One region of the Bradyrhizobium sp. 76 genome, then DNA from elsewhere that is predicted to be linked to it. Evidence: riboswitches for the same ligand, from Rfam matches in the RefSeq annotation. Region 1 holds a riboswitch; the other holds the start of a gene.
The links. Region 1 has a riboswitch for cobalamin ahead of IVB48_RS36350 (TonB-dependent receptor). Riboswitches for the same ligand answer to the same signal wherever they lie in the genome.
Positions count from the first base shown of each region.

Region 2: another riboswitch for cobalamin. It lies ahead of metE (5-methyltetrahydropteroyltriglutamate--homocysteine S-methyltransferase); the one in region 1 lies ahead of IVB48_RS36350 (TonB-dependent receptor).

Region 1 covers NZ_JADPIS010000149.1:181,419-197,672, reverse strand. Annotated here, with positions in the region: gene IVB48_RS36395 (hydantoinase/oxoprolinase family protein) at 1-982, opposite strand, end outside; gene IVB48_RS36390 (MFS transporter) at 1,415-2,746, opposite strand; gene IVB48_RS36385 (enoyl-CoA hydratase-related protein) at 2,819-3,625, opposite strand; gene IVB48_RS36380 (AMP-binding protein) at 3,653-5,197, opposite strand; gene IVB48_RS36375 ((2Fe-2S)-binding protein) at 5,190-5,708, opposite strand; gene IVB48_RS36370 (FAD binding domain-containing protein) at 5,705-6,520, opposite strand; gene IVB48_RS36365 (molybdopterin cofactor-binding domain-containing protein) at 6,517-9,510, opposite strand; gene IVB48_RS36360 (AraC family transcriptional regulator) at 9,640-10,479, opposite strand; gene IVB48_RS36355 (PepSY domain-containing protein) at 10,682-12,103, opposite strand; gene IVB48_RS36350 (TonB-dependent receptor) at 12,115-14,463, opposite strand; cobalamin riboswitch at 14,579-14,781, opposite strand; gene IVB48_RS36345 (histidine phosphatase family protein) at 14,852-15,424, shown strand; gene cobT (nicotinate-nucleotide--dimethylbenzimidazole phosphoribosyltransferase) at 15,425-16,254, opposite strand, start outside.
Region 2 covers NZ_JADPIS010000109.1:538,635-554,888, forward strand. Annotated here, with positions in the region: gene IVB48_RS32210 (outer membrane beta-barrel protein) at 1-951, opposite strand, end outside; gene IVB48_RS32215 (hypothetical protein) at 2,261-2,443, shown strand; gene IVB48_RS32220 (IclR family transcriptional regulator) at 2,737-3,426, opposite strand; gene IVB48_RS32225 (ABC transporter ATP-binding protein) at 3,591-4,379, shown strand; gene IVB48_RS32230 (ABC transporter permease) at 4,363-5,136, shown strand; gene IVB48_RS32235 (ABC transporter substrate-binding protein) at 5,170-6,192, shown strand; gene IVB48_RS32240 (CoA transferase) at 6,247-7,512, shown strand; gene IVB48_RS32245 (citryl-CoA lyase) at 7,568-8,395, shown strand; partial or broken gene IVB48_RS32250 (SMP-30/gluconolactonase/LRE family protein) at 8,392-9,272, shown strand; gene IVB48_RS32255 (GNAT family N-acetyltransferase) at 9,850-10,365, opposite strand; gene IVB48_RS32260 (EAL domain-containing response regulator) at 10,966-12,180, shown strand; gene IVB48_RS32265 (4Fe-4S binding protein) at 12,801-13,004, shown strand; gene IVB48_RS32270 (hypothetical protein) at 13,026-13,292, opposite strand; gene IVB48_RS41220 (hypothetical protein) at 13,650-13,775, shown strand; cobalamin riboswitch at 14,109-14,308, shown strand; gene metE (5-methyltetrahydropteroyltriglutamate--homocysteine S-methyltransferase) at 14,408-16,254, shown strand, end outside.

The DNA.
Region 1 (16,254 bases):
CGCCGCCCGCCCCGATGGAATGAACCGCAAGCATCGGCTGACGCAGCGGCTTGTCACCGAGCATGCGGCCGTCGGTCATCTCGGCCTGGCCATCGACGATCAGGCAGACGTCGGTCGTGGTGCCGCCCATGTCGAACGTCAGCATGCGCGATGTGCCGAGCTGACGCGCGATGCTGACCGATGCCGAGACGCCGGCCGCCGGACCCGACATCGCCATCACCAGCGGCCGCCGCTTCACGGCCGAGATCGGGACCATGGCGCCGGCCGAATGAAACACCTGCAGGCCGGGGCCGATCGGGAGCCGCTGCTCCAGCTCGCTGAGATATTCCACCGCGATCGGCATGGCGGCCGCGTTGAACACGGTTGCCGAAGTCCGCTCGTATTCGCGCGCCTCGGGATTGACCTCGTGCGACAGCGAGACGTGGGCAACGACGCCCTTGAGCCGCTCGCCGAGCATCTTCTCGTGCACCGGATTGGCGTAGGCATGAAGCAGCGCGACCGCGACGCTCTGCACGCCGGTTGTTTTCAGCCACGCCACCAGGCGCTCGATCTCCGCCTCATCCAGCGCCTTCAGTACCTGCCCCTCGTGGTCGAGGCGCTCGGCAAGCCCAAAACATCGTTCCGGCGGCACCAGCGGCGACGATCTCGGCGGGATGTCGAGACGGTAGAGATCGCGGCGGCGATAGCGCGCGATCTCCAGCACGTCGGCAAAGCCCTCGGTCGCCACCAGCGCCACTTTCGGCAAGCGTCCTTCGACGATGGCGTTGGTCACGCGCGTGGTGCCGTGGACGAAGCGCTTGACCTCGCTCTTGCGCAGGCCCACCGCCTCGATCGCCTCCAGCATCGCCTGAACCGGAGCCTGCGGGCGCGACGGCACTTTCGCGATCCGCGCCTCCGCGGGGGAGTGTCGGATTGCGATGATGTCGGTGAAAGTGCCACCGATATCGGTGCCGACTTCCCAGTGATTTTCGTCAGCGCTCATGTGTGAATCAGCTGCGGAAGACATTCGAACCGGACGGCGGGTGGTTCCCGTCCGTCGCGAAATTCAATCCCAAGCCGAGAGCGCTCATCGTCATCCCCTGTCATGCCACCGCTTGCGAGCGTGCGACAGAGCGATGGGCTCGGGATAGGTCAGAGTTGTCGCAACGCACTGGAGCAGCCCGCGACCGGCGCGGCGCGCCAAGGCGCATTTTAGGGCAGCGCTGCCCGCGGGGAGTGCAGGCCAGTGCGGATCGTTCCACGCGAGAAACGTGCGGCGCACCACGGATTTCTCCGCGCAAATCATCAAGTGCGCTGCGCTGCAATTTCATCCCTGGCTAATTTGCAGGCGGCCTGCCGGCGGAAAGGGAGAGCCGACTGCCTATGAGCTATGCAACGCGGTCGCCCCAGCGATGCGACCGCGCCGTGCCCAAACTCAGCGGAAGTTGCCTTTGGTCTCGGGGATCACAACTGCGCCGATCAGGTAGATTACGAACACGCCGACCGCGAAGTATGCCAGCGACATCGGAATTTCCGCCGGGCTGCCGCTCACCAGCGAGACGAAGGTCGGCATCATCCCGCCCAGCGCAAAGCCGATGTTCCAGGACAGGCCCGTGCCGCTCGCGCGCAGTGCGGTCGGGAAACGCTCGTTCAGGAAGATCAGCACCGGTGCGTAGCCGGCATTGCCGATGAAGGCGATGGCGAACGCATAGAGCGTGATCTGCGTCGTATCCTTGGTGGCAGCCAGGTTGAGATAGCAGAGCGGCAACAGCACCGCCGCCAGGACGCCGATCAAAAGAAACGTCTTCTTGCGGCCGATGCGGTCGCTCAGCGCGCCGACCAGCACCGCCGAGAAGAACGCCGACACGCTGGCGCCCATCAGGATCAGCGACGACGTCTGGTTCGGGACGGCGTTGATCACTTTCAGAAAGCTCGGCAGATAGCCCGAGGTCAGGTAATAGCCTGCGCCGCCGCCAAACGTGATCAGCAGGTTGACCAGCAGCACGCCGCGATACTCGCCCGAAAACACGTCCTTGACCGGCGCCTTCGAGACCTTCGCCTGCTTGTTGCCCTGCTGGCGCTTGAGCTCCTTGAAGTACGGCGACTCCTCGAGGTTCCGGAAGATGAACCAACCGAGCAGTGAGCTGAGCAGCCCCGAGAAGAACATGAAGCGCCAGCCCCAGATCGCGAAGGCATCGCCGGGGAAGATCGAGGATGTGATCAGGAAGACGAAGGACGCCAGCAATGCGCCGATACCGGCGCCACCGCCGCCGACCAGACCGGACATCGCACCACGCCAATGCGCCGGCACCGACTCGGTGCCGATGGTGTGGGTGGACGCCACCACGCCGCCGACGAAGACGCCCTGCACCAGGCGCAGGACCAGGAAGATGATCGGCGCGAAAATGCCGATTTGAGCGATGGTCGGCAGCAGGCCGAACGCCGCCGTGCTGATACCGACGCCGACGATGGCGATCAGCATGGCCTGCTTGCGGCCGTACACGTCGGCATAATGCCCGAACACCGCCGAGCCGAGCGGCCGCATCAAGAGCGTCACCGCGAACGAGCCATAGACCGCGGCAAGCGACAACGCCGCATTGCTTGACGGAAAGAACAGCGCGCCGATAACAGGCGCTACGTAGAGCAGAATGAACAAATCGAACAGGTCGAGCGCCCATCCGAGCACAGACGCGATGATCGCGTTGACCATTTGCTTATTATCGGCCGGTGCTCTCGCACCTGCGACCGGCATATCCATCTCAGCCATTTTGTTTTACCTCCCCCGTTTGAATAGCGCCGCGGTTCGCGCCATTGCGAACCGCAGCAGTTCTGTCGCGTATCAACGGCCAGAGAATTTCGGCGGGCGCTTGGCGTTGAAGGCCTCGACACCCTCCTTGAAGTCCTCCGACTGGCGCAAACGGCTGTAGCAATGGCCTTCGAGCTCGATGGCGATGGCAAGCGTCGAATCCTCGGTGTCGTTGAGGAGCTTCTTGGCCGTGCGCTGCGCCAGCGGCGAGAAGGTGCGGAGCTCGTCGACGAGCTTGTCGGTCGCCTTCTCCAGCTCGGCATCCGGCACGCATTCGGTCGCAATGCCCCACTCCAGCGCCTGCTTGGCCGAAATGCGTTTGGAGCGCATCACGATGTCCTTGGTGCGGGTGATGCCGACCATCTTCTGCAGGCGTGCCGAGCCGCCGGAGCCCGGGATCTGGCCGAGCTTCTGCTCCGGCAGCGCATATTGGGTGGTCTCCGAAGCAATACGGAAATCGCACGCGAGCGAGAGCTCGAAGCCGACCCCGAAGCAATAACCGCGGTTGGCGACGATGACGGGCTTGGCGCAACGCGCGGGCGCGGCGATGTTCCAGGCGAGCTTGGAGACGTGCTCGGGGCTCGCCTCCATGAAGCCGCCGATATTTCCGCCGCTGGAGAAATGCTCACCCTCTCCGCGCAGCACGATGATGCGGACCCGCGGATCCTCGTCCAGCGTCTCGAAGGTCAGCCGCAACTGGTCGCGCTGCGGCATCGCCACGACGTTGTAGGGCGGACGCCCCAGGATGATGTCGGCGCGCTCATGCGCCTCGTCGATCTCGACCTTGAATCCGTCGAGCTTGGCGAGCCGGGGATCGGTGAAATTGTAGGGCGTCGGCATGTTGCTTCCTTCTGTTGATACGTGGGATCAGGCGGCGTCCGATGGCGGCAGGCGCTCGGCCTCGTATTCTCCGGCGACGAGCAATCGCCGCAGCAGCTTACCGACCGGCGACTTCGGAATTGAATCGACGAAGACGTAGCGGCGCGGGCGCTTGAAGTTGGCCAGGCCCGATGTGCGGCAGAACTGCTCCAGCTCCACGTCGGAGACCACACGATTGCGCTTGACGAAGGCCGCCACGACCTTGCCCCATTTCTCGTCGGCGACGCCGACCACCGCGACCTCGTCGACGGCGGGATGCAGCGACAGGCAGCTCTCGATCTCGACCGGTGAGACGTTCTCGCCGCCGGTGATGATCATGTCGTCGACGCGGCCGGTGACGAAGAGATCGCCGTCGGGATCGACGAAGCCGGTATCGCCGGTAAAGTACCAGCCCTCGCGCAGCGACTTGGCGTCGGCTTCGGGGCGGCGCCAGTAACTTTCGAAAGCTTCGTCGCCGGCAAGCGTTGCGATGATCTCGCCCTCCTCGCCGTCCGCAGCAAGATCCGCGACCGAGCGCGCGCCGATGCGCACGACTTTGACATGCTGGTTCAGCCCGGCCTTGCCGGCCGAACCGGGCTTTGCAACGGCGTTCTGGTCGATCGTAAACGTGTAAATCTCGGAGCTGCCGTAGTGGTTGACGAACAATTCCGGCCTGAACGCTTCGTTCAGCTTCTTCAGCAGACCATCCGTCATCGACGCGCCGGCAAAGCCGAGCTTGCGGACGCTGGATATGTCGGTCTCGGCAAAGGCCTCGTGATGGACGAGCTCGTGGTAGAGCGTCGGCACCAGATAAAGATTGGTGATCTCTTCCTGCTCGATCAGTGCCAGCGCCTGCCCGCTGTCGTAGCGCGGCAGGCAGATGAAGCGGCCGCCGATCAGTGACATCGCCAGCAGCGAGCGGACGCCCATGGTGTGATAGAGCGGCATCACCCCGAGGGTGCGCTCGCCGCGGCCGTACAGGTTTTGCGCGACATGCGCGATCGCAGCGGCGCGCTCGGCGCGATGCCGGCGCGGCACGCCCTTCGGGCGCGAGGTCGTGCCCGACGTGTAGAGCATGATCGACCAGGCGTCGGCATCGGCTCGCGGCTCGGCGTCGGGCACGTTGTCCCTGATCAGATCGGAAAAGCTGGTCGCCCCGCCCGTCCCGGCATCGACGGACACACGCAGCAGCCGGCCGGCGAGCGCAGAGTCCCGCACCGCGCCGGCAGAAACGTCCTGATAGAAGACCGCGCAGGCCTCGGCGTTCGCGATACAGAAATCAAGCTCGTCGGTCTTGGCCCGCCAGTTGATCGGCGTGATCACCAGGGCCGCGAACTGGCAGGCCCAGTGCAGCGTCGCGGCCTCCCAGCGGTTTTGCAGCAGCGTCACGACGTGATCGCCGGGCTTCAGGCCAAGGCGGTCGAGCGACGCGACGAGCGCCGAGATCTTGCCGTACCACTGCCGATACGTCAGACGAAGATCGCCGTCGACCAGCGCGATGGCTTGGGGATCGCGCGCGGCGCTGGCAATGAAGCTGCTGGCGAGATCAAGCATCTGACGTCTCTGTTTTGGATGAAGCGAGCTGAGCAGCGGCTTCCAGCGCCGCCCGGATGATCGGGGTGTAACCGGTGCAGCGGCACAGATGCCCGCTGAGGAGATCGCGGATGTCCGCTTCGGTCGGCGCCGGATTGCGGCTGAGATAGTGGTCGAGCGACATCAAAATTCCGGGCGTGCAGAATCCGCACTGCAGTGCGTGGTTGCGGCGGAAAGCCTGTTGCAGCACACCGAGCCGGTCGGCCGACGGCGCGAGCCCTTCGACCGTCCTGATCTCGCTGCCCTCGACTTGCGCCGCGAGCGTGAGGCAGGACCGGGTCAGCATGCCGTCCACGACGACGGTGCAGGCGCCGCAGACGCCGTGCTCGCAGCCGACATGGGTTCCGGTCGCGCCTAGCTGATGGCGCAGGAAGTCGGAGAGCAGCATGCGGGGCTCGGCTTCACCCGCAACCGGCTCGCCGTTCAAAGCGAAACGGACGGGGTGGCGGCTATCGGCTTTGAGACGGCTCATTGCAGCACCTCGCCGATCAAATCGCGGCCGATCAGCCGCACGAGGTCGCGGCGATAGCGCGCGGTGGCGTGGACGTCGTCACGGGCGCCGAGCTCGTAGGCGAAGGCGTTGAGGGCATCGTCGAGCGCAGTCCCGTCGAGCCGCGGCCAGTCGCGCGCCGTCGGAACGTCGGCGACGCCGCCGACGGCGAGACGCACGCCCGTCGGCGTCTTCATCGCGGCGCAGGCGACGATGGCGAAATCGCCATGTCGGCGGGCGACCTCACGGAAGGCGAAGCGCGATCCCCCGAAGACCGGCAGCGAGATGCTTTCGATCAGCTCGTCGTCGGCACGGGTGGTCAGCATCATGCCGGCGAAGAACTCCTTGGCTGGCACGCTGCTGCGGCGCTTCGAACTGCGTAGATGGACCTCGCCGCCGAGCGCGACCAGCACGAGCGGCATCTCGGCACTGGGATCGGCATGCGCGAGCGAACCGCAGATGGTGCCGCGGCTGCGGGTCTGCATGTGCCCGACCCAGGGCAGCGCCAAGCCCACCAATGGCAGCGTCCCGGCGAGATGCGGCCAAGCCAGCAGATCGGCCTGGCGCACGCCGGCGCCGATGACGACGGCATCGCCCTTCCGCTCGATCCTGCGGAGCTCGTTCAGGCGCATGATGTCGATCAGCAGCTTCGGCTTGGCGAGCCGCATGTTGAGCATCGCCATCAGCGACTGGCCGCCGGCGAGCACGCGCGCGTCGCCGCCTTCCTGCGCGAGCACGTCGAGAACCTGGCTGGTCGCCTCGGCGCGGAGATAATCGAATGCGGGCGGCTTCATCGGCGCCCCCCGAACAGGCCGGCGAATTTCGCCAGCACCGCGAACAACGAGAAGCCGCCGCCGGCCTTGCGGGCCAACGCAGTGAAGAACTGGCCGATGATCACGCGAGTCGCGCCGTCAAGCAGGCGGCCGCCGATGCTCGCGACCTTGCCGCCGATGGCGGCGTCATAGCTGTAGGTCAGCCTTGTTCCGCCGTCACCGTCAGGGGCGAGCATGACGCGTCCCTCGGCGCTGCCAAAACCGAGCGCGCCGGTGGCACCTCCGCGCAGCGTGACCGCGCGCGGCGGATCGAGATCGAACAGCTCGACGTCGGCGCGATAGCGTCCGGTGACGGGGCCGATGCCGAGCGTGACGTCGGCTCGGAAAAGCGTGTCGGTGACCTTGTCGACGCGCTGGCAGCCCGGAATGACCGATTGCAGCGTCGCGGGATCGAGCAGCATCGCCCAGACCTGCTCGGGCGCGCCGACCACCGACGCCTGCCCCTCGCCCCGCAAGCGCCGGGCACCTGCCCGCACGGGTGAGGCGATCGCGCCGCCCGCGGGAGGCGGCGGCTCCGCGCCGCGCACCAGTTCCGCAAGGCGCGCCGGTACCAGCGGCAAAGTGACATCGGCAATGCCGAGCGCATCCGCGACCGCGTTGGCGAGGCACACCGGTGTCGACATGCAATTGCCTTCGGCAACACCTTTTGCGCCGAGTGGCGTAAATGGCGACGGCGTCTCCATATGGATGATCTCGGGCTCCGGTACCTCGGTGGTGGTCGGCAGCAGGTAGTCGGCGAGCGTTCCCGTCAGAAAGCTGCCGTCCTCGGCGTAGGCATATTCCTCGTAGAGCGCGGCACCCAACGCCTGCGCAAAGCCGCCGCAGATCTGGCCGTTGACCATGCCGGGATGCAGGATGGTGCCGCAATCATGCATGGTGACGTAGCGGTCGATCCGCGTCCCCAGCGTGATGCGGTCGATCTCGACCCCGCAGAAGTCAAAGATGAAACCGTGGCAGAGCGAGGAGTTGATGCGGTCGTCCTCGTCGGGCGGCGTCAGCTCCGGCGGGGTCCAGAACATGGTCTCGCGGATGGTCTGGCCGGCATCGTCGGGCAGCGAGCCCGGCGACCAATGGCTGAGGGCGGCGACGCGCGAGAACGCGATCCGGTTCTCGGGATTGTGTCTCGAGGCGACGAAGCCCCTCGCAAACACGATGTCGGCGGCCTCGACGTTCAGCTGGCTCGCGGCGATGCGCGCGAGACGGCCGGCAACGCGCTCCGCCGCGAGCTTTGCAGTGCCGGCCACCGCCGCAGCGAAGCGGCTGGCGTAATTGCCTGACGCGATCGACCAGGCGTCCTTGGCCGTGTCGATCTCGGTGTTGACGCGAATATCCTTCGGCTCAAGGCCGAAGACGTCGGCGACGACCTGCGACAGCACGGTGCGATGGCCCTGCCCTTGCGGCACTGAGGCGACATGGACGGTGACACTGCCGACCGGATCGAGGCCGACCGTCGCCGTCGCCTGCGCGCCGTTCTTCGGCCCAGCCTTGCGACGCTCAGCCGCCGTCAGCACGGTCGTGATGTAGCCCATGTTGGAGACACTGGGTTCGACGACGGCGGTGAAGCCGATGCCGTAGAGCCCTCCGCGCGCGCGCACTTCGTCACGTTTCGACCTGAGCGCGGCCAGCCTGCCGCCCTCGATCGCACGCGCGACCGCTTCCTGATAGTTGCCGGAATCGAGCAGCGCTCCGGTCGCGGTGCGGTAGGGAAAGGCGCCGGCATCGATCAGATTGCGCTTGATGACATCGAGCGGATCGAGACCGAGGCCGACCGCGATGCGCTGCACCAGCCGCTCCAGTGCGAAATAGACCTGCGGTCCGCCAAAGCCACGGTTGAGGCCGGTCGGCGTCTTGTTGGTGACGACGACGCGGTTACGGATCCTGACGTTGCGGATGTCGTAGGCGCCGGTCATGTTGCCGTGCATGCGGTAGAGCGTCGCCGGCTCGGGCGCGCGCAGATGCGCGCCGCAATCCTCGACCTGGTCCCAGTCCAGTGCGAGGATCTTGCCGTCGACTGCGACCGCCGCCGACAGCGTCGTCGCGCGGTTGGTCGCCGACACCGATGCGGTGAGATGCTCGAGCCGGTCCTCGATCCACTTCACCGGCCGTCCCGTGACGCGGGCTGCAGCCGCAATCAACACGATATAGGGAAACACGCCCTGCTTGACGCCAAAGCTGCCGCCGGAATCCGGCGGCGTGCGCAGCCGCAGCCGGTTGCCGGGCACTTTCAACGCGCGCGCGATCACCGTGTGGATGCTGAACGGGCCCTGGAAATTGGCGAGGACCTCGAAGGCGTCCTCCCCGGCCTCGTGCGAGGCAACGACGCCGTAGGTCTCGATCGGCGTGCAGGAATTGCGAGGATAGCGGATGTCGATGGAGAAGCGATGCGCCGCATCCGCAAAGGCTTTCCCGGGGTCGCCGTAACGGAAGGTGCGGTCGCTGGCGAGATTGCCGGGAAAGCCGTCGTGCAGAACAGGCGCACCGGGCGCAAGCGTCCCGAGTGGATCAACGACCGCCGCACGCGGGCGATATTCGACATTGATGAGTTCGGCCGCATCCTCGGCGCGGGCGCGGTCGGTGGCAACGATCACGGCCACGGGCTCGCCGACATAACGCACGCGGTCGATCGCGATCGGCCAGCACTCGACCGGCGCCTTCACGCCGACGACGAGACTTGTCGTAACCGCCTTGACGTCGCTGCCGATCAGAACCGCAGCAACGCCCGGCAGTCGCCTGGCGGCTTCGATGTCGATCGAAAGGATATCGGCATGCGCGTGCGGCGAGCGCAGGATTGCCGCGTGCAGCGTGCCGGGCTGAACGCCGAGATCGTCGATGAAGCGGCCGCGGCCGCTGAGCAACGCAGCGTCCTCGACGCGCTCGATCGAACGCCCGACCCACGGTCTGTCGCCGCTCTGATCGACTGAATTTGCGGATTTAACCGCAGCCTGCACCATGTCCCGGCATACCTCCCGACGCGTTCTTTGACGCGACGGTGCCAGATGTCAGGACGGGGCATGCGGGGGCCATACCGCCCGCTCTCAAGACTTACCAAATCGTCTCATTCGAAAGCGTGCGACGCAATATCAACCGGCAAGACGCGAGACGTTGCGAAACTCGCGCGGGCTGACGCCGGCATGATCGCGGAAGAAACGCGTGAAATGCGCGGGCTCCGGAAAGCCGAAGCGCTCGCTGAGCTCACCGACCGGCGTCTCCTCGCGCATCACCGCGTCGAGCGCACGCTCCATGCGAACGACGTTGAGATAGAGCTTCGGCGAAACGCCGAGCGAGGTCTCGAACAGGCGGAAGAACTGCGCGCGCGACAGGCCCGCGCCCTTCGCGAACTGGTCGACATTGCCATGTGACTCGTGCATCCGCATCGCATCCATCGCGCGGCGGATCCGCCAGTCGCAGCTCACCGCGCTGATGCCGCGGATCGACGTCGGAAAGCTGCGCCAGGGCGTGAAGCGCTCGATCACGGCAATCATGAGGTCAGACAGTGTCTGCTCGTGGGTGCGCACCGCGTCGGGATTTGCCATCATTTCGGCCGCGAGATGCAGCGTGAGCTGACGGATACGCGGCGACACTTCGCCCGACGGTCGCTCGAAGAAGCCCGGTGCGCCGCTCGCGGCCCATCCCGGCCGGAACTCCTTCAGCCATTTCGGCTCGATATAGAGCGCCATGATGAGGGTACGCGGACGATCGGCGTCGTGCACATAGGCATGCGGCTTCCAGCCGTCGACGAGCACGGCGGCGGTGTCGGTGAGCGGCGTGACCTGATCGCCGACCAGGAACTGGGTGTCGGCGCCCTCGACCTTGAGCAGGACATGGCAATGGTGATGAGCGTGTCGGACCAGCGAACGGTCCATGTCGAGCAGAGCGACCCTGCCGAAAGCGCCATGAGCGATGCGCAGGGCCGTCGACATCAGATCCTTCCTCCCTGCACTGCGCTGCAAAACGATGAGCTTGTTGGCGCGGCACTATAAGCACCACCCGCTTCATATTCCAACGGCGCAAACGGACGCAAGTGGCTCCCGGCCGGTCACCCGCTCAAGTTCGCCCCTTCGCGAGAAGTCGCGCGACCGGGGCGCCTGGTCGGCCTGGAACCAGGTCGCCACCGCTCATTGGTCAGGACCGCAGGCGCCGCCAGCCAATCGCGATCCCAGTGACGGAGAACATCAGTCCCAACGCGCACAGCCCGACAATCAGGGCATCACGCAGGCGCGGACGCGTCAGCAGGACCGGAAAATCCAGCGTGTGCAGCGCGCCGTAGAACCAGCGATAAGCCCGCCGCGACGAATCCAGCCTTTGCAGCAAATTGCCGTCGGCGCCGTCGATGTCGAACCAGAGGTCGCCGCAGGACGAGCGGTAGACCGGGGCGCCCGGGACATTGGACTGCGCGGGATAGTCGTCGTTGTCGGCAAGTACGGACGGTGCGCCGCAGCCGGCCGCGAGGCGCGCGGTCAGCCCCTGGACCTCCTGCCCATCCAGAGATCCCGTTGGTTCATCGCGGGGCGCGTCGCCTGCCTTGATCAAGGTCTGGCCGGCAAGGCCCGTCCGGTCCCGCCGATAGAGAGTGCCGTTGAAGGCAAACCATTCGATCTCGCGGGTCGACGGCGATATAGGCTGCCGATCGAGCGATGCAGCCGCCCCCCAGTTCGGTGAAGCGTTCATCACGCTGGATTCAGCCGAGGTCAATTGCCCACGCGAGAACAGCCGCCCATGATCCATGGAGAGCCAGCCGCTGAAAATCCAGGTCAGTACGAACACCATGGCCGCGAGGCCGATGAGATGATGCAGGGCATGCCAGCCACGATAGGGCGAGCCGATCAGACCGCCTCGAGGTTTGATCCGCGCAAGCCCGAGCACAGCGCCAAGCAAAGCTGCGATCAGGGCCAGCAGCGACAAGGTCCAGACCACCCGATCCCACAGCGACCAATTGCTTCGCAGAACTGTCGGATAGATCCAGTGCAGGACACTTCCGGCGAGATTCCATCCGCGCTCGCGGCGCGTCGTATCCAGGACGATCTCGCCGGTGAGCGAGGAGACATAGACTTCCGTCACGCCGGCGTCACCGAGGGCAACCCGAAACAAGGGCCGGTGGCGGTCAAAGCCGTTCGGCACGCTCCATTGGTCGTAGTACGCGCGTGCGACGATCGCGGCCCGCGCGGCATCCAGCCCGCGGCTGCGGGCGTGATCCCGCGCGATGGCCAGCGCGACGTCGGAAGACGCGACCGACGCGTCGACCCCGTGGGCGGCGAGGACTGCGCCTGCGCGCGATGGCCCCGAAACGACATAGACTGGTCCGTTGCTGCGCTGGATCAGGCGAACGCGCGTCGCATCCGCGATCCCGCTCGCGGCAACAGCATCGGCGACCGCGATCGTCGTCTCACCGCGACCCAGCGGCACGAGGCCGGCAAAGCGTTCCGCTTCCGTCAGGGACGGAAACGGAACGAAGTGCATCACGATCCCTGTCGCGAACCACATCGCGAACAGCAGGCAGAACGCGATCCCGAGCCATCGATGCAGCAGGACGATCGCGCGCATCATCGATCAGCGTCCTACCATTTGAACGCGGCCGAGATCTCATAGGTCCGCGGCGCACCCAGCAGGATCTGGTCTGGATAGAACGGATCGCCCCAGATCGCGTAACGCTTGTCGGCGATGTTGCGCACCCGGAAGGTCAGGCGGGCCTGGTCGACCGCGTTGAACACCGTCTTCGGGATATCGACGAAGGCGTAGACATCGGCCACTGTATAGGCCTTCAGCGTCAAGACATTGGCATCGGTGTTGTAGCGGTCGCCGACATGGCGGCCGATGATGCCGATCTCAACCGCCCAGGGCGCGAAGAAACGGTACGACGCGCCGGCATTGGCGACGACGCGCGGCACGTTCGGCGGCGTATTGCCGGAGAACGAGCCGCCGACGAAATCGTAATCGGCATAGCGGGCGTCGACATAGGCGATGTTGCCCCAGAGGCGCAGCGGCTCGATCGGACGCACCGAGGCGGCAAGCTCGACGCCCTTCGACTCCTGCCGCCCGGCGAGGTTGAGCTGCATGCCGCCTGCCGCCGCATAGACGTTCGTGCGCAAGATGTCATAGGCCGAGAACGACCACTCCGCCCGATTGTCCCAGAACAGGTGCTTGACGCCGGTCTCGTAGGTGCGCGCGGTGGTCAGGTTGAGCGGATCGGTCGGATTGAGCAGAAAGATGTTGTTGGCTGCGATGTCGGCGCCGGTCGCGTATTGGCTGAAAAAGGTCAGGCCCGGAACGGCTTCCCACGTGTAGCCGATACGGCCCGTCGTCGGGACCCAGGATTGCGAGAACGGGAAACCCGCGTTCACGAGCCCGGTCTTGTCGGTCGAGTTGCGGTCGAGCCCGATATGCTCGACGCGGAGGCCGCCGACTAGCGCAAAGGTCCGTGTCAACTTCAACCGGTCCTCGAACGACAGCGCCTCGTCGTCGATCCGCGCGGTCTGCTGCTTAGTCGTGAGCAAGCCGTAATAGCCGCGATCGGGATTGACCAGCGAGACGGAATCATCGGGGAAATTTGCGGCACCCGGCCTCACGAAGTCGAGGTAACTCGACGATAGCGTCGTGACCAGGCGGTTGTCGAAGCCGGCGATGTTGGCATCCCAGATCAAGTCGGTGATGTTGCCGACAAGGCGCTGGCTGTGCGCGACATAGAAGCGCTCGCGATACACCCTGTTCGTCGTGGAATCGAACGCCTCGATCTCATTGTTTAACCAGGTGCGCTCCGCACCATAACCATAGGCCTGGCTTTTCAGCGTCAGGTCAGGCGCAAGCCTCAGCTCGAAGCCACCGCGCAGCCACACCTCCTGCGCCACGTTTCGATTGTCGAGGACGTTGTAGTTGGTGTTGAAAGTGCGGTCGTCGATGGTGACAGCCCCAAGATCAGTCCTGTTGAAGTAATTGCCCGAAACGATTCCCGTCGTCGCATGCGAACCGCTGAAGGCGATCGGCACCAGCGGTGCACCCCAATAGGCTTTCGAACGGTCTTCGCGATACTCGATCGCGCCCCAGATCTTGAGACTGTCGGAGATGCGGTAGTTGAGCTGGCCGGAGACGTCGAGCGTCTTGGTGTTGATGTCGTCGGCAAAACCGTTGAGCGAGGACCGGCTGACGTCGAAGCGATAGTCGAGTCCGTCTACGTTGGTGCTGCCGCCCGACCCGTAATGCGCGCGGAACGAGTTAAGCGAATCCCAGGAAAAATCGGCCTCGTTCCGGATCGCTCCGGTGTGCGGCTGCTTGGTGACGAAGTTGATCGCGCCGCCGGCGGCCCCCTCACCCGAGATCAGCGAGGCCGGGCCTTTGAGGAATTCCACCGCCTCCAGATTGGCCGTATCCATGACCCGCGAAGTCATGTTCTGCGGGCCGATCTTGATGCCGTTGTAGAGCGTGTTGATCTGGCTGTTGGTGAAGCCGCGCATGGAGAACGCCCCGGGCTCGGCCGGATTGTCCCCGGAGGTGACGCCGACGGCACCCTGGGCCACTTCGGAGACGGTGCGATAGCCCTGCTCGCGCATGGTCTCGGCCGAGATCACCTCGACGGTGGCGGGGATCTCTCTCACGGTCAGACCGAGACGCGAGGCGCTTACGGCGATTGCATTGGTGTTGAGCGGCGTTTGCGCCGCTGCGGTCGGCACGACGGGCTTGGGCGCTGCGGATGCAGCCGCCGGCCGGCGCGCAGCTGCGCGGCGTGGGCTCTGCGCGTCCCGGCCGGCCGGCCTGGCCAGCTTGCGGGATTGGGCGGGTGATATCTCGACCGGTGGCAGAGGTTCGCGAGCCTGCTGCGCCAGCGCGGCGGGCAGATCAAGGACGGCAAGGGATGTGAGCGCTGCGGACGCAAGCAGGAATCTGCGCAGTCGGGTGGCATGGACGGAAAACATGGTTCAGACCTCGGTATGACGTCAGTGGCACGTCACAGCGAACCAAGGTCCCATCTTCTGGCTTTGCAGCCTTCCGATGAAGCCGAATGTCTGTACTCCCCGACCGACATCTTCGCGTGTGACCACGGCTGACGGCAGGTCTCCTGGCTCGCGGGTCAGTACCTTGCATCGCCTTCCCGGGACCGAGATACCCAGTGGCTCGTGACGCAAGATTCGCCGCTTACAGTTGCGGGGGCAGCCACGGCATTGGGGACGAAGTCCCCGCACCGCATTCCCTTTTCATCCCCTCTCGGGGAAACCGTCGCGAGCATCTAGGATTACGACCCAGACAGAGTCAATGTGCCTGTTGGCGTTATCGCCACAGCGACCAACTTCCTTGGAGATAAGCATGGAAGGCGAGACCTTCCTCTGGCTGATACGGCATGCGCCCGTCGACGGCGTCAAAGGGACGATTCATGCGGCCGATGCGCCGGCCGATCTCGGCGATCGGGCGCAGCTGGAGGCGCTGCGGCAGCACCTGCCGCGGGACGCCACGAGCTTTGCGAGCCCGTCGCGGCGCACGGTCGAAACGGCGCGCGCGCTGGGGCTAGAACCGATGCAGGTAGGCGAATTCAGCGAGCAGGATTTTGGCGACTGGACCGGCCGTCGGCATGACGAGCTCGCAGCGGCTGGTGACGAGGCCTATGCGCAGTTCTGGAACGATCCGGCGCGCGGACGGCCGCCGGGCGGCGAAAGCTTTGAGGATCAGGTCACGCGCGTCCGGCTGGGTCTCTCCCGGATCGGCACCGGATCGGCCACGCTTGTCGTGCATTCCGGCACGATCCGAGCGGCGCTGTGCATCGCGCTGGATCTGACGCCACAAGCGGCCCTGCGCTTCGTGATCGATCCGCTGTCGCTGACCCGGGTCGACCGGCTCGCGACCGGTTGGCGCGTCGTCTCCGTCAACCAGCGGATGATTTGATCAGGCCGGACGATCAGGCACATTGGCCTGCGCAAAGGTCGCCATGCCGTTGTGGAGCGCGCAGGCAGATCGCACCAGCGGCAGCGCGATGGCCGCGCCCGATCCTTCGCCGAGCCTGAGATCGAGGCTGATCAGCGGTTGCACGTTCAGCGCGCGAAGCACCAGCCGATGGCCCTGCTCCGCGGACTGGTGGGAGGCCAGCAGGAACGACTGGCACGACGGATTGAGGCGCGCAGCCGCCAGCGCCGCCACCGACACGATGAAGCCGTCGATCAACACGGGAATGCGGCGCTGTGCAGCCGCAATGATGGCACCGCAGATCGCCGCGATCTCGAGGCCGCCGACGGCGCACAGTATATTTTCAGGCGAAGCGCCGGCAACGCCATGGCGCGCAATCGCAGCGTCGATCACCCGCGCCTTGTGCGCCCGGCCGGCCGCGTCGACGCCGGTGCCGCTGCCGGCGATCTCCTCGGCGCTCACGCCGAGCAGGCCCGCTGCGATCGCCGCCGATGTCGTGGTGTTGCCGATGCCCATCTCGCCGAAGATCAGAAGATCGGGCCGATTGGCCTCCGCGCGCGCAACCGCACGCTGGCCGGCTTCGAAGGCAAACGCCAGCTCGACAGGTGTGAGCGCGGCTTCGACGCTGAAATCACGCGTGCCGCTGCGCGGCTTGTCGGTCACGATTCCTGCCATCTCCTCCTGCGCCAGCGTGCCGGCGTCGACGACCTCCAGATTAGAGCCTAACTCGCGGGCGAGCACCGAGATCGCGGCGCCGCCGGAGGCAAAATTCGCCAGCATCGCGATGGTCACTTGTTGCGGATAGGCCGAGA
Region 2 (16,254 bases), on a different contig from region 1:
AAGAATGTTAGGATCTCCAGTAGCGATCCCATGGGGAACAGCGCTGGCGTCCCATTGGAATCGTCCCCGGCTGAGCCAGAGCCGCGATCCGCCTTCGAACGACCAACCGGCCGTGTAAGCAATCGGCGGCGCGCCGGCAGGTGCTTTCGCATACAGCGGCGCATCGGCCCATTGCGCCGCCCATGGGGCGGCGCCAAAATGGTAGTTCAACCCGATCTTTCCGATGTGATAGCTGCTGGACAGGCTCGTTGTGTTCGCCGGAAGAATTGCGAACGGCGGAAGCTGCACCGTCGGAGGCGTTGCGACGCTTGGCCCACCGAAATGCAGATAGTCATACTCTACGTTGACCGACCATGCAGGCGTAAGCGCTTGTTCGACGCCCAGCCCGATGACGCCACCGACCTGACCATAGTCGAAATGAGTTTTCTTCTGTAGCCCGAGGTCATTGAATTCGTAGTTATTGAGGACGTTGCCCTGATTGTATTGCCAAGCCACGCCTCCCTTGAGATAGGCCAGCGTATGGCCGAGAGCGTCCAACACGTAACCGACGCGACCGGTCCCGGTGGTAAAGAGGTTTGGACCAGCCGTGCAGTTTGCGCTCACAACAAAGCCGGAGGCGGCCAGACAAGTATTTGTGCCATCGGAGACAGCGCCGCTGGCATCTAGTTCGACGCCAAAGACCCAGCCGTTCTTCTGCCAATTGTAGCCGATCTGGCCTCCTGCGAGGAACACTGGGGTATCGACGACGCCGCCATAGATTGACGGACCGTAGGGATTACCGAAGGAGGTTCGGCCGTACCCACCGCCGACGTGCCCGCCAATATAGCCTCCGGACCAGCTCCACACTGCTGGTGGCAGTTTCACTTCTGGCTCAAGGTCCGCCGCATTGGCTGCACCGGTTGCGATGAGCGCAATTGTTGTGGCTCCCGAAAGAAAAACTCCAGATCGCACCAATACTTCCTTCCCTGCATTTTCTCGGTCGACAACCGAGCGCCCTTAAGTTATCGCCGCAGCAAAACGTCGGGGCGGACCAGACGCTAACGGCGATGCGCCGAGCCCGTCCCGAAGACCATCGCACTGCGTGGTGATGATGATGACTGAGTAAAGCAAACCTCGTGCCGAAGAGAGTTCGAAGCTCTGCAGGCACTCCGTGAGGTGTGTAGCGTCAAGTTGCTGACATTTGTCTCAAGACTGACAGTCTGCGCTGCTATCGTCCGACAGGGCGTCGCGCTTCGAACAGTTGTCCCATCGCCCCTCAATACGCCGGTGTAGGGCATGCAACTCCGCATCGTTCAGCGCGGTGATCGAGGAAGCGCCGCTTGGTGTCGTCGGTCCCCGGGGCGATCGCCGCTGCAACCGCGGCCGGCAAGAGAGCTAAAGAACGGCGGCATCAGTTGCGTGATGCTCTCCGCCGACACCATCCAACCGCGCGCCGACTGGTGCTGATCGCCAGCGACGATCTCATTGCCGCCCCCTCAATCGCAATGGCCTCAAGACCGGCAACGGCAATCGCGTACCCCGAGCGCGTCACATCAATGCGCTCGAACTACCATATCCCGGTGTTTAAGCCTGCCGATGGCGGAGTAGTGTGGTCGCCGCCGGGCCGTGTCCCCGTTGGTCTGCTTCACCGGGATCGAGATTGGACCCGTGGCGCCAGCAACGCGCCTGTCGCGATCCGCCCAGTTCCTCGACCTGGTCGAACACCATCTTGATCCTGGACGCGCCGATCCGGGTCTTTCTCATAACGGTCGCCGGGCTTCATGAAGCCGACGGGCGCTGCCATAACCAACTCGTCCCGGAGCGCCTTCTCACAGCGTGCCGAGAGCGAGCGCTGGCGCAACAGATCCGGTTCGTACTCGTTGAGGCTGCCCCTTACCCCGAGCAGCAGGCGGTCGTTGCCATGCCTCAGCGCTTAGATGGTCTCCTGATCGACCAGAACCGGTATCGGCCACGCGGCACATCTCGATGAGTTGCTGCCAATCCCGACTGTTGCGAGCGAAGCGCGAGACGTCGCGGGCGCAAACCGCACCAACCCTACCAAGGCAAACCTCCGCTACCATTCGCTCGAAGCCGGCGTGTGTAAGCAGCCGGCGGCTGAACGACCGAGATCATCATCGATCACTTCGATCTCTGAATAAGCTGGGTGATGACGGACTGAGATAGGCGGCGTATCAGGCGGATGTCGAGCCTGCCAGAAGCTCTCAAGGAGCGCCGAAAGGTCGAGAGGCCATGGTGCGGTGTGTGGAAACGGCACTGAGCAATGCACGCCGCCGCGCGCCAGTTCAACACCACGCCGAAGATGGTGGCCAAATGGGTCGAACGGCCGCACAATCTGCGCAACGTTCTGGCCGCGCTTGCATCGATGTCAGCGCGCCGCAGCTTGGCCCTCAGCAGATGCCGGCTCCAGAACACCAGCACATATATCCAGCAGCGTAGCCTTTGAAGAAGCCTCCCTCCTGATGCCCGTGTACAGGTGGGTGGCGTCGAGCTCGAGGATGATCTGCGGCGGGATCACTTGGACGGCTCCAGGAACGGCTTCAGGGGCGTCACCACTGCACGACGCTCTGTCGTTGTCAGGGCATTCCTTCCACCACCAAATTCTTGTTGCAAAAGAACGCCTCGCCGATTCGCGCCCCGATGCTCCTCAACAATGTGAAAAATGCACGCTGCGCTTAGGAGAGGCCCTGGCGGCACCCGCTGAGCTGTGCGTCATGAACGGAACGCTGCCATTGTAGTTCAGCGCTCGCTTGCGGGCAGCAGACCGATCAGCGCTTTAGCCTCCGACTTCAGAACTAGAATCGCAGCCTTCCGAGCATCTGCATCAAACCGACTCCGAATGGCGGAGACCGAGAGAGCGCCGCGCAATTGGCCATGAACGTCGATCACAGGCACAGCTGCGGCCGCGACCTCACGATCCCGCTCGCCGATCGAGACGTAGAAGCCACGATCTCTGACCTTCTTTCCATCAGTTGATGCAGAATCGCGGTAGGCGGTAAGAACACGGCCGGCAGCGCCGCGGTCAATCGGCAGTCGGTGACCCTCTTCGAGGTGATGCCGGACCGAACGCGGAGAATTGACGCGATAAAGGCAGATGCGCTCGTCGCCCTCCGCGATGTAGAAGGATGCGGTCTCTCCGGTAGCCTCGACCAGACGATGGAGCGAGGGTCTGATCAGGTCACCAAGGTCGAGCCCGCGCTGATAGAGCGCCCCAAGGCGCCATAGCTCCGGTCCGGGTCGAAATAGCCGGTTCGTACCCCGCACCAGGAAGCCATCCGCCTCCAGAGATGCGGCAAGGCGAAGGACTGTGCTCTTGTAGAGGTCAGTCGCATTCGCAATCTCCGTCAGCGTCATCGCGGCGCGCTCCGGGTCGAATGCCTTAAGGATTGCCAGTGCCCGCCCGACCGCATCAACCCCTGTTCTTACCATCGCTACCTCTGGTTCTGCTCTGCAGAACCAATAGTCAAAATGACGCCAGGAGTCCACCCAAGTTAGCGCGAGCACAATCCTGCACGCCAGAATACGATTGACTCCTCGTGAGAACGCGAGCTACTCGGTTCCAGGTTTCAGAACAAGTTCTATGGAGCGAAACAATGGGGCGGCCGGGACTTGCCGTGGACTTGCACGACGTCATGATTCGCTTCGGCGACTTCACGGCAGTCAAAAGCATGAACCTCCAGGTGGCCGAGACGGAATTCGTTGCAGTGGTGGGGCCGACCGGCTGCGGAAAATCGACCATTCTCAACACTGTCACCGGACTGCTGAAGCCCGCCGCCGGCGACGTTCGCATTTTCGGCAAGTCTCTTACGGGCCTGAACGGTCAGTCCGGCTACATGCTTCAACAGGAAGGGCTGCTGCCCTGGAAGACCGCCCAGGACAATGTCGGCCTCGGGCTCGTCTTTCAGGGCAGGTCGGTCGCGAAAGCGCGCGAGCAGGCACGGCCCTGGCTCGCCAAGGTCGGATTGAAGGGATTCGAGGAGCGCTATCTGCATCAATTGTCCGGCGGCCAACGCAAGCGCGTTGCGATGGCACAAACCCTCATCATGGAGCCCAAAATCGTTCTCATGGATGAGCCGTTCTCCGCGCTGGACGTTCACACACGCCGACTCATGCACCGCATCCTGCTCGACCTCTGGCAGGCGGACCGGCGCTCGCTCATCTTCATCACCCATGATCTCGATGAGGCGATCACGCTGGCGGACCGCGTCGTTGTGATGTCTGCCGGTCCCGCCAGCCGCATGGTTGCCGACGTCAGGATCACGCTCCCTCGTCCGCGCGATGTTTCTGCGCTGCAGACCACCGACGAATTCGTCGCGCTCTATCGTGAAATTTGGTCGCTGCTCGGCGCCGAAGTGGAGAAAAGCTATGTCACGCAGGGGTAGGGTCGCTCTCACGCAGTTCGCCATCCTGCTTGGCATGATCCTGATCTGGGAATTGGGCGTCTGGGCCGGACTGATCGATCCCTTCTTCTTTCCGGCACCGTCGACACTTGTCGTAAGGATCGGGGAGTGGATGTCGACGGCGGACTTTTGGGGCGATATTGGCATAACATTGCTGGAGACGGTCCTGTCGTTCCTGGCTGGCATCGGGATCGGCACAGCGCTTGGGATCTGGCTGGGCTTAAGCCCATTTGCTGCCGAAGTCGTTCAGCCCTTTATCAAGATGTTCAACGCCATCCCGCGGATCTTGCTTGGACCCATTTTCGTCATCTGGTTCGGATTGGGCCTCACCTCCAAGGTTGCGCTCGGCGTCACGCTGGTTCTATTCGTCGCATTCTTCAATACGTTCCAGGGCGTCCGCGAGGTCAATCCGGTCGTGCTGGCGAATGCCCGCCTGCTGCGTGCATCGAAGTCGTCCCTGCTACGGCACGTCTACCTGCCGTCCGCCACGACCTGGATTTTGTCGAGCCTGCGGGTGTCCGTCGGCATGGCTGTGATGGGAGCCGTGGTCGCGGAATATCTCGGCTCGTCCGCAGGATTGGGGCACTTAATTGCGCAGGCCGAAGGCGTCCTCGATGCGACCGGAGTGTTCGCAGGAATTATCGTTCTCTCCGCCTTCGTCGTTGTCCTCGATGCCATTGTCGACTGCGCGGAAAAGCGGCTCCTGGTCTGGCGGCCGGCGCCTGCGCACGAAAGCTGATCGTACGCTCTCCCCTCAATTATGGAGGTTCGCATGCACGTTTCCATAAGATTGATGCCGGTGGTGGCGCTGGCCGCATTCTCGGTCATTTTGGCGCATGCCACCGAGCCCGAGAAAACAAAATTGAAGATCGCGGTGGGGTCACAAATCCTCAACTATATGCCTGTCGAACTTGGAGTGAAGCTTGGCTCCTTTAAGGAAGAAGGCCTTGACGTTACCGTCGAGAACTTCCAGGCCGGTGGCTCAAAGGCTCTGCAGTCCCTGATCGGCGGCTCTGTCGACGGGACTATCGGCTTTTACGATCATACCATTCAGATGCAGGTGCTGGGTAAGCAAATTTCCTGCGTGTTCCTGCTGAATGACATTCCCGGCGTCCTGCTCGGTGTCCGCAGCGACCTCGCCGACAAGGTCAGATCCGGCGCCGACCTGAAGGGGCTCAGGCTCGGGATCACGGCGCCGGGGTCATCGACGGAGAGTATGGCGCGCTACTACATCAAGAAGTCAGGATTGGGTTCACGCGATGTCAACATCATTGCCGTCGGCAGCGGCGCACCGGGCATGGTGGCGCTTGAGGCCATGAACGTCGATGCCCTGGTCTATTTCGATCCCATCGCGACGCTTCTCGCGCGCAAAAAGAACGCGACAGCGCTGTTCGATGCGCGCACGATCGAAGGCTCAAAGCAGGCCTTCGGCGGGTCCTATCCGACCGCGTGTCTCTACCTTCAGCAGACTTTCATCGACAAAAATCCCGAAACGGTCCAGCGCCTGGTCAACGCCTTGCTCAAAACTCACCGCTGGATCAACGCAACGCCGACGGAGCAGCTCGTCGATACGATTCCTCCTGGTTACAAGACTGACAATCGCGAGGTGAATATCGAAATCATGAACGCATCGAAAGCGCTCTTCTCGCCAACCGGACAGATGGACATCGAGGCGGCCAAGGTCCCGCTGGCCGTCCTAAGCGACTTTGATCCAAAAATTGCTGCCGCAAAGATCGACTTGAACAAAACCTTCACCAATCGTTTTGCGGAACGCGCCGCACAACAACTGAAATAGCTGCCAGCCGGCCAAGCCCTCACCATCGGATCACCTAAAGGAAGGCGTCTTCAGATGTCTCTGCCGCTCACCGGCATCCGCGTCCTGGACCTGTCGAACGTGTTGGCCGGTCCGTTCTGCGGTTATCATCTCGCGCGTCTTGGCGCGGAGGTCATCAAAGTCGAAAATCCGAACGGCGGCGACCTCGCGCGGCGCCTCGGCGCCGATCCGCAAAGGGCAGAGCGCTTGCAGGGCCTCTCTTTTGTCGCGGTGAACGCCGGCAAGCAATCCGTGGCGCTGGACTTGAAGTCGGAATCGGGCCGCGAGGTATTCTTGCGACTCGTCAAGGAAGCCGATGTGGTGCTCGAAAGCTTCCGGCCGAAGGTGATGGAACGGCTTAGCCTAGGCTTTAATGTGCTCAGCAGGCACAACCCGCGTCTCGTCTACTGCGCGATCTCCGGCTTTGGGCAGAGCGGGCCATGGTCCGCCCGTCCGGCCTATGACCAGATCGTTCAGGGTCTGTCTGGTGCCATGAGCGTCACTGGCGATACGGCCTCGGCTCCCCTGCGCACCGGCTTTCCAATCTCGGACACGATTGCGGGACTCACTGCTGCCTTTGCCATCGCCGCGGCTCTGGTCGAACAGCGGCATAGCGGCCGCGGTCGGTTCATTGACGTGTCCCTGCTCGAAGCCACCGTTGCAGCGATGGGATGGGTCGTCTCCAACCACCTGAACGCTGGTGTGGAACCGCAGCCCATCGGCAACGAGAACTTCACCGCGGCTCCCTCCGGCACGTTCCGCACCGCAACAGGCCCGCTGAACATTTCCGCCAACGAGCAGAAGCAGTACCAAGCCCTATGCGACCTGATTGGCCGACCGAACCTGAAGACGGATCCACGCTTTGCTGAGCGCGAGATGCGCAAGGTCCATCGCGCAGCGCTGAACACGGAGTTGAACCAGGCGTTGAGTTGCAAGCCCGCTGAAGAATGGGAGGCCCAAATGAATCTGGCTGGAGTCCCCGCAGGCTGCGTGCTGACGGTCTCCCAAATCTTGCAGCAGCCACAGCTCCTCGAGCGCGGATTCGTCGAGACTTTGGCCCCAGAACAAGATGGTGCGCAGCCGTTACGAATCATGCGGCCGGGCTTCCGGCTGGATGAGGAGTTTTCGGTGCCTTCACCACCTGCGACGCTCGGAGCAGACACCGAGCGATGGCTGCAGCGGCTCGGCTATTCGTATGCGGAGGTCGAGCAGCTGGTCTCAACCCGGGCCGTCGGGACGCCAAAGCAACGGGCGGCTGATTTCCTGCCCGTCCGCGTAGCCGCGGACGGACCAATATCATGATATTCGACGGCTTGCGGCGATCGGCAATGGCAGGGTTGAAGGGGCGGAACCGCAAATGAGCGAAGAAGAATTGCGGCAGCAAGCGGCCCGTTGGTGGCGAACCTCCATCTGCGACATCGCGCCCGGTCGCATCGCCTATCGGGGTTATCCAATCGAAGATTTGATCGGCCGGATTTCCTTTCCCGCCATGATCTGGCTGATGTTGCGCGGCGATCTGCCGACGCCAGCGCAGGAGCGGCTGCTGCAAGCTGCGCTGGTCGCGTCCGTTGACCACGGTCCGCACGCGCCCTCCATCGCAATTGCGCAGATGGCGGTGAGCTGTGGGCTGCCCCTGAATGGTGCGATGGCGTCCGCCATCAATACACTCGATGAGGTGCACGGCGGAGCAGGGGAGCAGGCGGTCGAACTCTACGAAGATGTGCTGCGGAGGCGCGATGGCCTAGAGATCGGCGAGGCCGCGGCCGCCGCAATTGACCATTTCACTGCAAGGTGCGGCAAATATCTGCCCGGCTTCGGCCACCGGTTTCATTCGGTCGACCCCCGCGCCGCACCGCTATTGGCGCTGGTGGATGACGCAAGTGCTGAGGGCAGTGTCAGCGGCGACTATGCCAAGGCCGCCCGCGCGATCGAGCGGGTGATGCAGCAGCGCAAGGGCAAACTCATCCCAATGAACATTGATGGCGCGACCGCGGTCATTTACGGCGAGCTCGGATTCGCGCCACCGCTGGCGCGCGGCGTCTTCTGCCTGTCGCGAGCGGTCGGAATCCTGGCCCACGCCTGGGAACAGACCAGGCGCAAGGATCGTAACAAGGGACCGATGCCCAAGCAGTTTGGCTACAAATATGAGGGACAGCCGCGCCGCACGCTGGGAGGCCCGTCATGATGTATCTCGACAAGCCGCCTCAGCTGGCTGAGACCCGCGTGTTCTCGTCGATGCCGCGGAATTTCGTCGCCGTGGTGTTTCCTCGAAATGGGCCGGATGCCAACCGCGGAGGCCATCGGTGGATTGTTTCATCGAGGGGCCGTCGTTCGACAAGTCCGGGGATCTCTACGTCGTCGATATCCCCTTCGGCCGCATTTTCCGGATTTCGCGCGACGGGATCTGGTCTCTGATAATCGAATATGACGGCTGGCCGATTGGTCTGAAGATCGCACCTGATGGCCGGGGGCTGGTGGCCGACTACATGAACGGCCTCATGGAGCTCGATCCGCAGCGGGATACTATCAGCCCGCTTCTGGGGCAACCGCAATTGCGAGTCCTTCAGAGGCTGCAACGACCTGCATACCGCGACTAACGGCGACATCTATTTCACCGATCAGGGGCGAACTGGAGTGCACGATCCGACCGGCTGGGTGTCCGACTGTGTCCTGCCGGCCGGCTCGATTGCCTGATTTCGAACTGGCCAAGCCCGAGCGGGCTGGTGCTCAGCGCCGACGAGGCCGTGTTGTTCGTTGCAATGACGCGCGACAACAGCAGCTGGCGCGTGCCGCTGATGCGTGACGGCGGGACTGCGAAGGTGGGACGGTTCAGCTTGTCCTTCGGGACCAGCGGTCCTGACGGGCTGACGATGGATCAAAACGGGCGGCTCTTTGTCGCGCTCGCCTCCCTCGGCCACGTCTTCGTCATGGCGCCGAACGGCGAAACGATCGCCCGCATCAAGTCCTGCGCTGGGGCGACCTGCACGAACCTCGTATTGGAGGCGGCAAACGGCACATTGCTCATTACGGAATCCTCTACCGAATCAGTGTTGATGGCTGATTTCGTCACCTTCCTTGAACGTTCGCCAGCAGGAGCGACAGCGTGGTACCGAATCCCTTTACGCGACGGTCCACCGAATCAAGTTGCAGGAAGAAGCCCCATAGATGATTGGCTTGCCAGTTGCCGAGGCATTGGACTTGGCGACGAATGGATCGCATTTGTGTGCGGTGATCCCAAACTGGCGGCATTGTGTGGGAAGCACGAAAGAACGACTCGGCTATCGTTTGTAAGGCTGGGTCGGGCTTCGCCCGCAACGGGCCGCCGCCGACCTGGCTCCGCGCCTTCTAGCCGGGCAGGTTTCCGCTCGCGGTCCACGAGCCTTGAGAAGACCATCGTATCGCTCCGCACCATGAAGAACGATTTGATGGTTGATACCCGCCAAAAAAGTCGAAGAGGTAACCCGCTCGCAGTGGGAGTAAGCACCGCATCAGCGCCGAGGTTCTCGATTGTCCTCGGCCGCGACGCACGCGTTGGAGCGTTCGTTTTGAGAGCAACAAGCAGCAGGATTTTCTGCCTTGAAAGTCTTTAGTGACAGGACCAGGAGCGCTTTTAAGTGTGGAGCAGAGGTCGCAGTACTGTCATAGCCTCTTGCGCGCGCGCAATCCTCCAACCCGATATCCCCTCTCCTCGTAGAAACGGCGTACCCGTTCTAAGGCCGGATAGCCATCAGGGGGCAACGCAACCTCAATCATCTGCCAGCCTCGGCGCTTCGCCTCCGAACGTACCGCCTCGAGCAGATGCCCACCGCGGTCAGAGCTTCGGAAGTCCCGAGAAATCCATAGCTCCTGAAGCACGCCGTACGCTCCAGCTGCTCTCACGGCCAGTACGGCGGAGATGGCAGCGATCCCTACAATCTGCCCGGTGGCTTGTTCCTCGATGACAAAAATGAAGCCCTCTTCGGGATCCTGAATCAGGCGCAAAGCAGTCTGCTTTGCGCCTTCAAGGCTGAACTCTGGTCCGAGACCACCTAATTCAGAAAGTAGCTTTCCGACGGCTTCTACGATCGCGTTCTCATCTCCTGGCACGCCTTTGCGCAAAGCCGTGCCCCCGTGGGGCAAGCCTTGCGCTTCAGCGCCAACACGAACACCCGTCACGTTAGTCCCTCCAGTCCCTCTTGAGGATATCCATGTTCAGAAGGATACAGAGAACGCAACTGAGAGAAACTATCAAGCTCGATAGGGAATAGGACGTCCGCACTCGCTATAACCAACAGAGGTGAGGTAAGTGCAAGCTGTTGCCGTTCTCAGAATCGACCGCGGCTTGACCCGCTGCGAACTCAGTTGGATCTCCTTCGACTAGATAGGGAATCCACGAGACGGCACATTCGCGCGTGGGCAGGCCGGCCATGCCGATCAAACATTTCGTAGGAGTGATTGCTGATCATCACTCACGAGAGTCGATTCAGTACATCTTGCAGCATGATCATCGCCGTGGCATAGGGCGCATCAGCTCGGCGCGTCCGAAGGTGAGATTCCCCACACTCGTGTGCGTCACTCGTACAAAGTTGCGCGAGCCGGGACAGGTATCATACGCGTGCGCCCGACAAAATCGTCTGAACAACATCGCGAAAAGATTTTGCACGCTAATGCACTATCTTAAGCTTACCTCGAAGAATCGAAAGATAATGGCAAGCACTGCTTGTTTGGACCTTCGCTCCTCGTTTAAGGGACCTTCACGGAAGGGGAGTGGTTGCGATGGAGCATGGGCAGGCCGAACTGGTCGGAGGGAAACCTGTAATCTTCGGCCAGCGTAAGGTGCGGCCGCGAGCGTGCGTGGCCGTGGGCAAGCGGCATCTGCGCGCCTTTCTACGCGATGTGCTAGAGGATATGGGGTTTGTGATCAGCGAATGCGGGACTGCTGACGAGCTGCCGCGCGTACTCTGTACGGACTTCCCTGATCTGATCCTGCTCGGCATTGGCTCGGATCGCATCGAGCCTGGACGATTGCTCGAGATACTCGTACGCGAAGAATTTGCAGGCAGAGTGCTGGCGTTCGGCGCCCGCGAGTCGATCGTCATGACGGCAGTGCAGCAGGTCGGGGGCGAATATGGACTTGATATGCTGCCGCCGCTGAGGACGCCGTTTGCAGCCGAGACGCTGCGCGATCGGGTCGCCATGCTCTTGCCCAGAGAGCCGGCGCCCCGTCCCGCAGTCCATGTCGGAGAAGCCTTACACGCTGGCTGGCTTGAGCTCTGGTATGAGCCGAACTTTGACCCGTGTACCCTCAGCCGCCGCGGCGCCGAGGCGCTTGTGCGAATGCGGCATCCGACCTGGGGCGTTGTTCCACCAGCGTATTTCATCCCGGAGGCTCACGATCCGCATTTTAGGGACTTGTCGCAGTTCGTGATCGACCGCGCGATCAAGGATTGGAAGTATCTTCTGGAGCAGCAAACTTCGACCGATCTCTCCATCAATCTCCCGGCAGCATTCCTGATTGACCCGCAGGCGGTACGCGATCTCTGTCAGCGCATGCCGTCGCACCCCGCTTTCGGCGGCTTGACGATCGAAATCGAGAGCGAGGAAGCGATCCAGAACCTAGATCTCCTGATCGAGGTCGCGCGTGAGGTTCGCTTTCACAACATTGGCCTTGCAATCGACAATATCGGCGCCAATTGGCCGCAGCTGATGGGGCTCGAAAAATTCCCGTTCATGAAATTAAAAGTGGACCGGCAGTACGTCGCCGGTTGCGGAAATGGGCCCCTGAAGCGAACGGTGTGCCGCCATATCGTCGATCTAGCCAAAGAGTACAGTGTGCGCACCGTCGCCGCAGGCGTGGAGAGCCACGCCGACCTGATCGCTGTGACCGAACTCGGCTTCAACCTTGCGCAGGGCCATCTGTTCGGAAAGGCCATGCCGCTGAAGCAATTTGCACAGTCATCTTTCAGCCCTGTTCCACTTCGTCCAAAATAGTTGCATGAGGAGTGACTGAGCACAGCCAGGCAAAGCGTACCAGCGCTGGCCCGCGCGGCCATGCCTACTCGGCACCAGGCATGCGGCTGACAGCAATTAAATCGGCCACTTTGCAAACCCAGAATCGCTTCTCCCGGCCGAACTTCATTTCCCTCCGAAGCGATGCCGAAGGTTATTGTAGCACAAAGCCCTTTTGGCAAGCCTCCAGCGAGTCAATCCGCGGAGTTAACGTTGCAGGCGTGAGCGCGGCTTGGACAAAATCTCCGGTCAGGGCGTGTGACCGGAGGTTTGCCGACATCCGGCGTAGACGTGCGTCGGCTCGCGGCTTCTACTCGCGCCGCCGGTTTCGGGAATCGTCGATCGTCGCTTGGCCCCGCGCTGCCATGCCAGACAAACCGACGGAAGCTCGCAGCAGTCGAGTCGCGACTGGCTATCGGAGTAGGGGCCCGAGGGCTCGCACGGCTTGATATTGAAGCGGCCCATGCTGTCGCAGATGCAACATGGTCTCAGACCCCGCACAGCACCATTGGGCAAGTTGCCCATCATTGAGCGCGCCTGTCCTTGGCACGGCATTTGAAAGGGATCGCCAATGGCATCGCTCGCCTAAGGAGTCGGAAGGCATGGCTTACAAGATCGTCGCTTCGCAATGTACCGTTTGTGGGGCATGTGAGTTCGAGTGTCCCAACGCGGCGATCAGCCTCAAGCGCGACATTTACGTTATCGATGCAAAAAAGTGTACGGAGTGCGAGGGCCATTCCGACACGCCGCAATGCGCTGTGGTCTGTCCGGTGCCTGACACCTGTGTCCCGTCTAAGACAACATAAGCAGCCCGCGTCCAGAAGGCTTCACCGCTCGATTTCGCGCACGAAGGAGTAGATGTCGAGCTTGTGGAGGCCGCCTTCCGCGTGCGGCGCATCGAGGTCGATCAACATCGTTATGAGCTTAAGGCGCTGATCGACTCCGAGAAACCCTCGAAGGGCTCTGTCAGAGGAGACCGTCAAATTTGTCTCGAATAATGACAAGGCCGCCTCGATGCTCCAGGTCGTCGCGTTGAGGCTTATCGTCGTTGGCTGACGAGCCGAGGCGAGGTGGACGGGCGTCGAATATCCCAAGATCAGCTTGCAGGATATCTAAAGCTACGTCGCTTCGAAGCCGAAGAGACGGTCTCCACGCGCGACGAGATCGGTCCGGAGATCCTGAAGACGTACGAGAAGCTGGGCATCCGCTTGCCCACGGTCACGATGCACGAGTGCATGGAGCTAGGGTCGTAACAGGATCCCCGCCGCCCGCGCTCTCGCTGCTTACTCCAGTTTCGCAAGTTAGCGCGCATCCTGACGTCCGGAACTGTTCCTGCGATGCCGCGCAGGCCAACGTCCAGGCTGCACTACTCGCCAGCGGCGACGGAAACAACGAATGCGCGGCCAAAGTCGCTCAGCACGTAAGTGCTTGGCACACCGAAGGAGATCATCTTGACCAACGCCACGGAGCGATCGAGCTCACGGCTCGTCGCGGGGTCCGCCGAACACAGGCAGTCCGGGCAGTCCGGCCTGATCATCCGTTTGATCCTGGAGCAATCCGGCCTTGACAATTCCTAAGGAGCCTCATGGCGCTGTGATCAAGCGGATGCCGGCCGAGGATGATCGCAAACGTCCTCGCGGGCGAGTTCGAGAAGCTGCTGACGGAAAAGACCGGATTTGTCGCGATCACGCAGATGTCGAAGCGCCCACCGCGTTCGTTCTGCTCGCGTTGGCTCATCCGAGTACGCCAAGCGGGTGTTGACGGACGCATTCACAAGCGGAGGCTCCACAGATCTAGGCGTTTTTACCAGGCCGGGAGTAAGACCGTTGTGCCCTAGCTGGTACAGCTCGCAATCGCTTGGGCAATATCGCGGCGACACTTAGTAGGTTGACGGATCGATCCTCGTGCGCCTAATGCCCAGCCGTCGTGGTCTTCGGATTCGTTTGATCCGGAGCTAAGAGGGAAGCCGGTGCAATGCCGGCGCTGCCCCCGCAACTGTAAGCGGCGAGCCGCTGTCCAACGAAGTCACTGAAGCCATGCGGCTTCGGGAAGGCCGGACAGCAGCGACGACCCGCGAGCCAGGAGACCTGCCTCGACAATATATCGTCCACGGGCGGGGTGTCCCGGTGTGCGCCAAGCAGCTGTCGCTCACGCGATATTCGCTGCATGCGTCCGCCATGGCCTTTGCCCCAATCATGGGGTCTGAGCTATGTCTTTTCTTTCGCTTCCCGTTGCCACACTGGGGACGTCACGCATCGGCCCACGACGCGAACTCAAAGTCGCGCTCGAGAGCTACTGGGCGGGAAACTCCAGCGAAGCCGAGCTCCTCGAGGCGGGGAGTGGACTTCGTGCCGCTAATTGGGCACGGCAGAAATCCCGCGGTGCGACCGTCATTCCTTCGAATGACTTCTCGTTTTACGACCATGTGCTCGATACCAGCCTAATGGTTGGCGCCATTCCCGACGTCTACGGCTGGACCGAAGGTCCTGTGTCGCTCAAGACCTACTTCACCATGGCGCGTGGCGCTCAGGACGGTGGTCACGCTCAGCATGGGCCTGGCGTAGCCGCTCAGGAAATGACGAAGTGGTTCGATACCAACTACCACTACATGGTGCCGGAATTTCACCGGGATCAGATCTTTAAGTATTCCTCTCGAAAGCCGATCGAGGAATATGAGGAGGCAAAAAGCCTCGGCTACCAAACGCGCCCCGTCCTAGTTGGCCCAGTCACTTTCCTGAAGCTTGGCAAAAGCGCAAATCCCGCATTCAATCCGCTGTCGCTGCTCGATCGGCTCCTCCCAGTCTATGTCGATGTTCTCCGCGAACTATCCTCGCGCGGTGCTGAATGGGTTCAGCTGGACGAGCCATGCCTAGTGATGGACGTCGACGAAGCATCGCGGGCGGCTGTCCGCTGGGCCTATGCTCATTTCGCAAAGGTTGTGCCGGCCCTTAAAATAATGCTGGCCACATATTTCGGGGCTATCGGCGACAATCTTGAAACAACCTTGGCCTTGCCCGTTGCCGGGCTTCATGTGGATCTGGTTCGGGCACCTGACCAGTTGGACGCAATTGTCGCCACAACCCGTAGAGATCTCGTGGTCTCACTAGGCGTCGTTGATGGTCGGAACGTGTGGCGCTCCAATCTTCCGGCGCTGCTCGACCAACTTGCTCCTATGGTCCAAAAATTGGGCAGGCACCGTGTTCAGATTGCTCCTTCCTGCTCGCTGCTTCATGTTCCGATCGACATTGAGCTAGAGACCGATCTCGATCCCAATCTGAAGACATGGCTGGCGTTCTCAGTTCAGAAGATCAAGGAACTTTCGATATTGGGCAAAGCGCTGGCCGGCCATGCTGCCGAGGTGGCCGATGAACTTGCGCTTTCGGAGGAGGCAGCCGTCACCCGCGAAACATCGCCCGAGATCCACAATGCGAATGTCGCCGGACGAATCGCCGCGATCGACGATAGCATGCTTCGCCGTCGCAGCGCGTTCACCCAGCGTGCCGACGTCCAGCGCGTCTCGTTCGCATTGCCGATGTTTCCAACGACAACCATCGGATCCTTCCCGCAAACGGCCGATGTCCGGAATGCGCGCGCGGCTCATGCGCGGGGAACGTTGAATGACACGCAGTACGAGCAGCTTCTGAAAGCGGAGACAGCCCGTACCGTGAAGTGGCAGGAAGATATCGGCCTGGACGTGCTCGTACACGGTGAGTTCGAGCGCAATGACATGGTTCAATACTTTGCCGAGCAGCTGTTCGGCTTCGCTTTCACCAAGCATGGCTGGGTTCAGTCTTATGGCTCGCGGTACGTTCGTCCGCCTATCCTGTTCGGAGATGTCTCCCGGCCGAAGCCCATGACCGTTGAATGGTGGCGCTATGCGCAGTCTCTGACCAAAAAACCCGTCAAGGCTATGCTGACCGGACCGGTGACGATCCTGAACTGGTCGTTTGTCCGTGACGACATCTCGCGGCGCGAGACATGCCGACAGATCGCTCTCGCGATCCGAGATGAGGTCATCGACCTTGAGGCGGCTGGAGCGACCATGATCCAGATCGA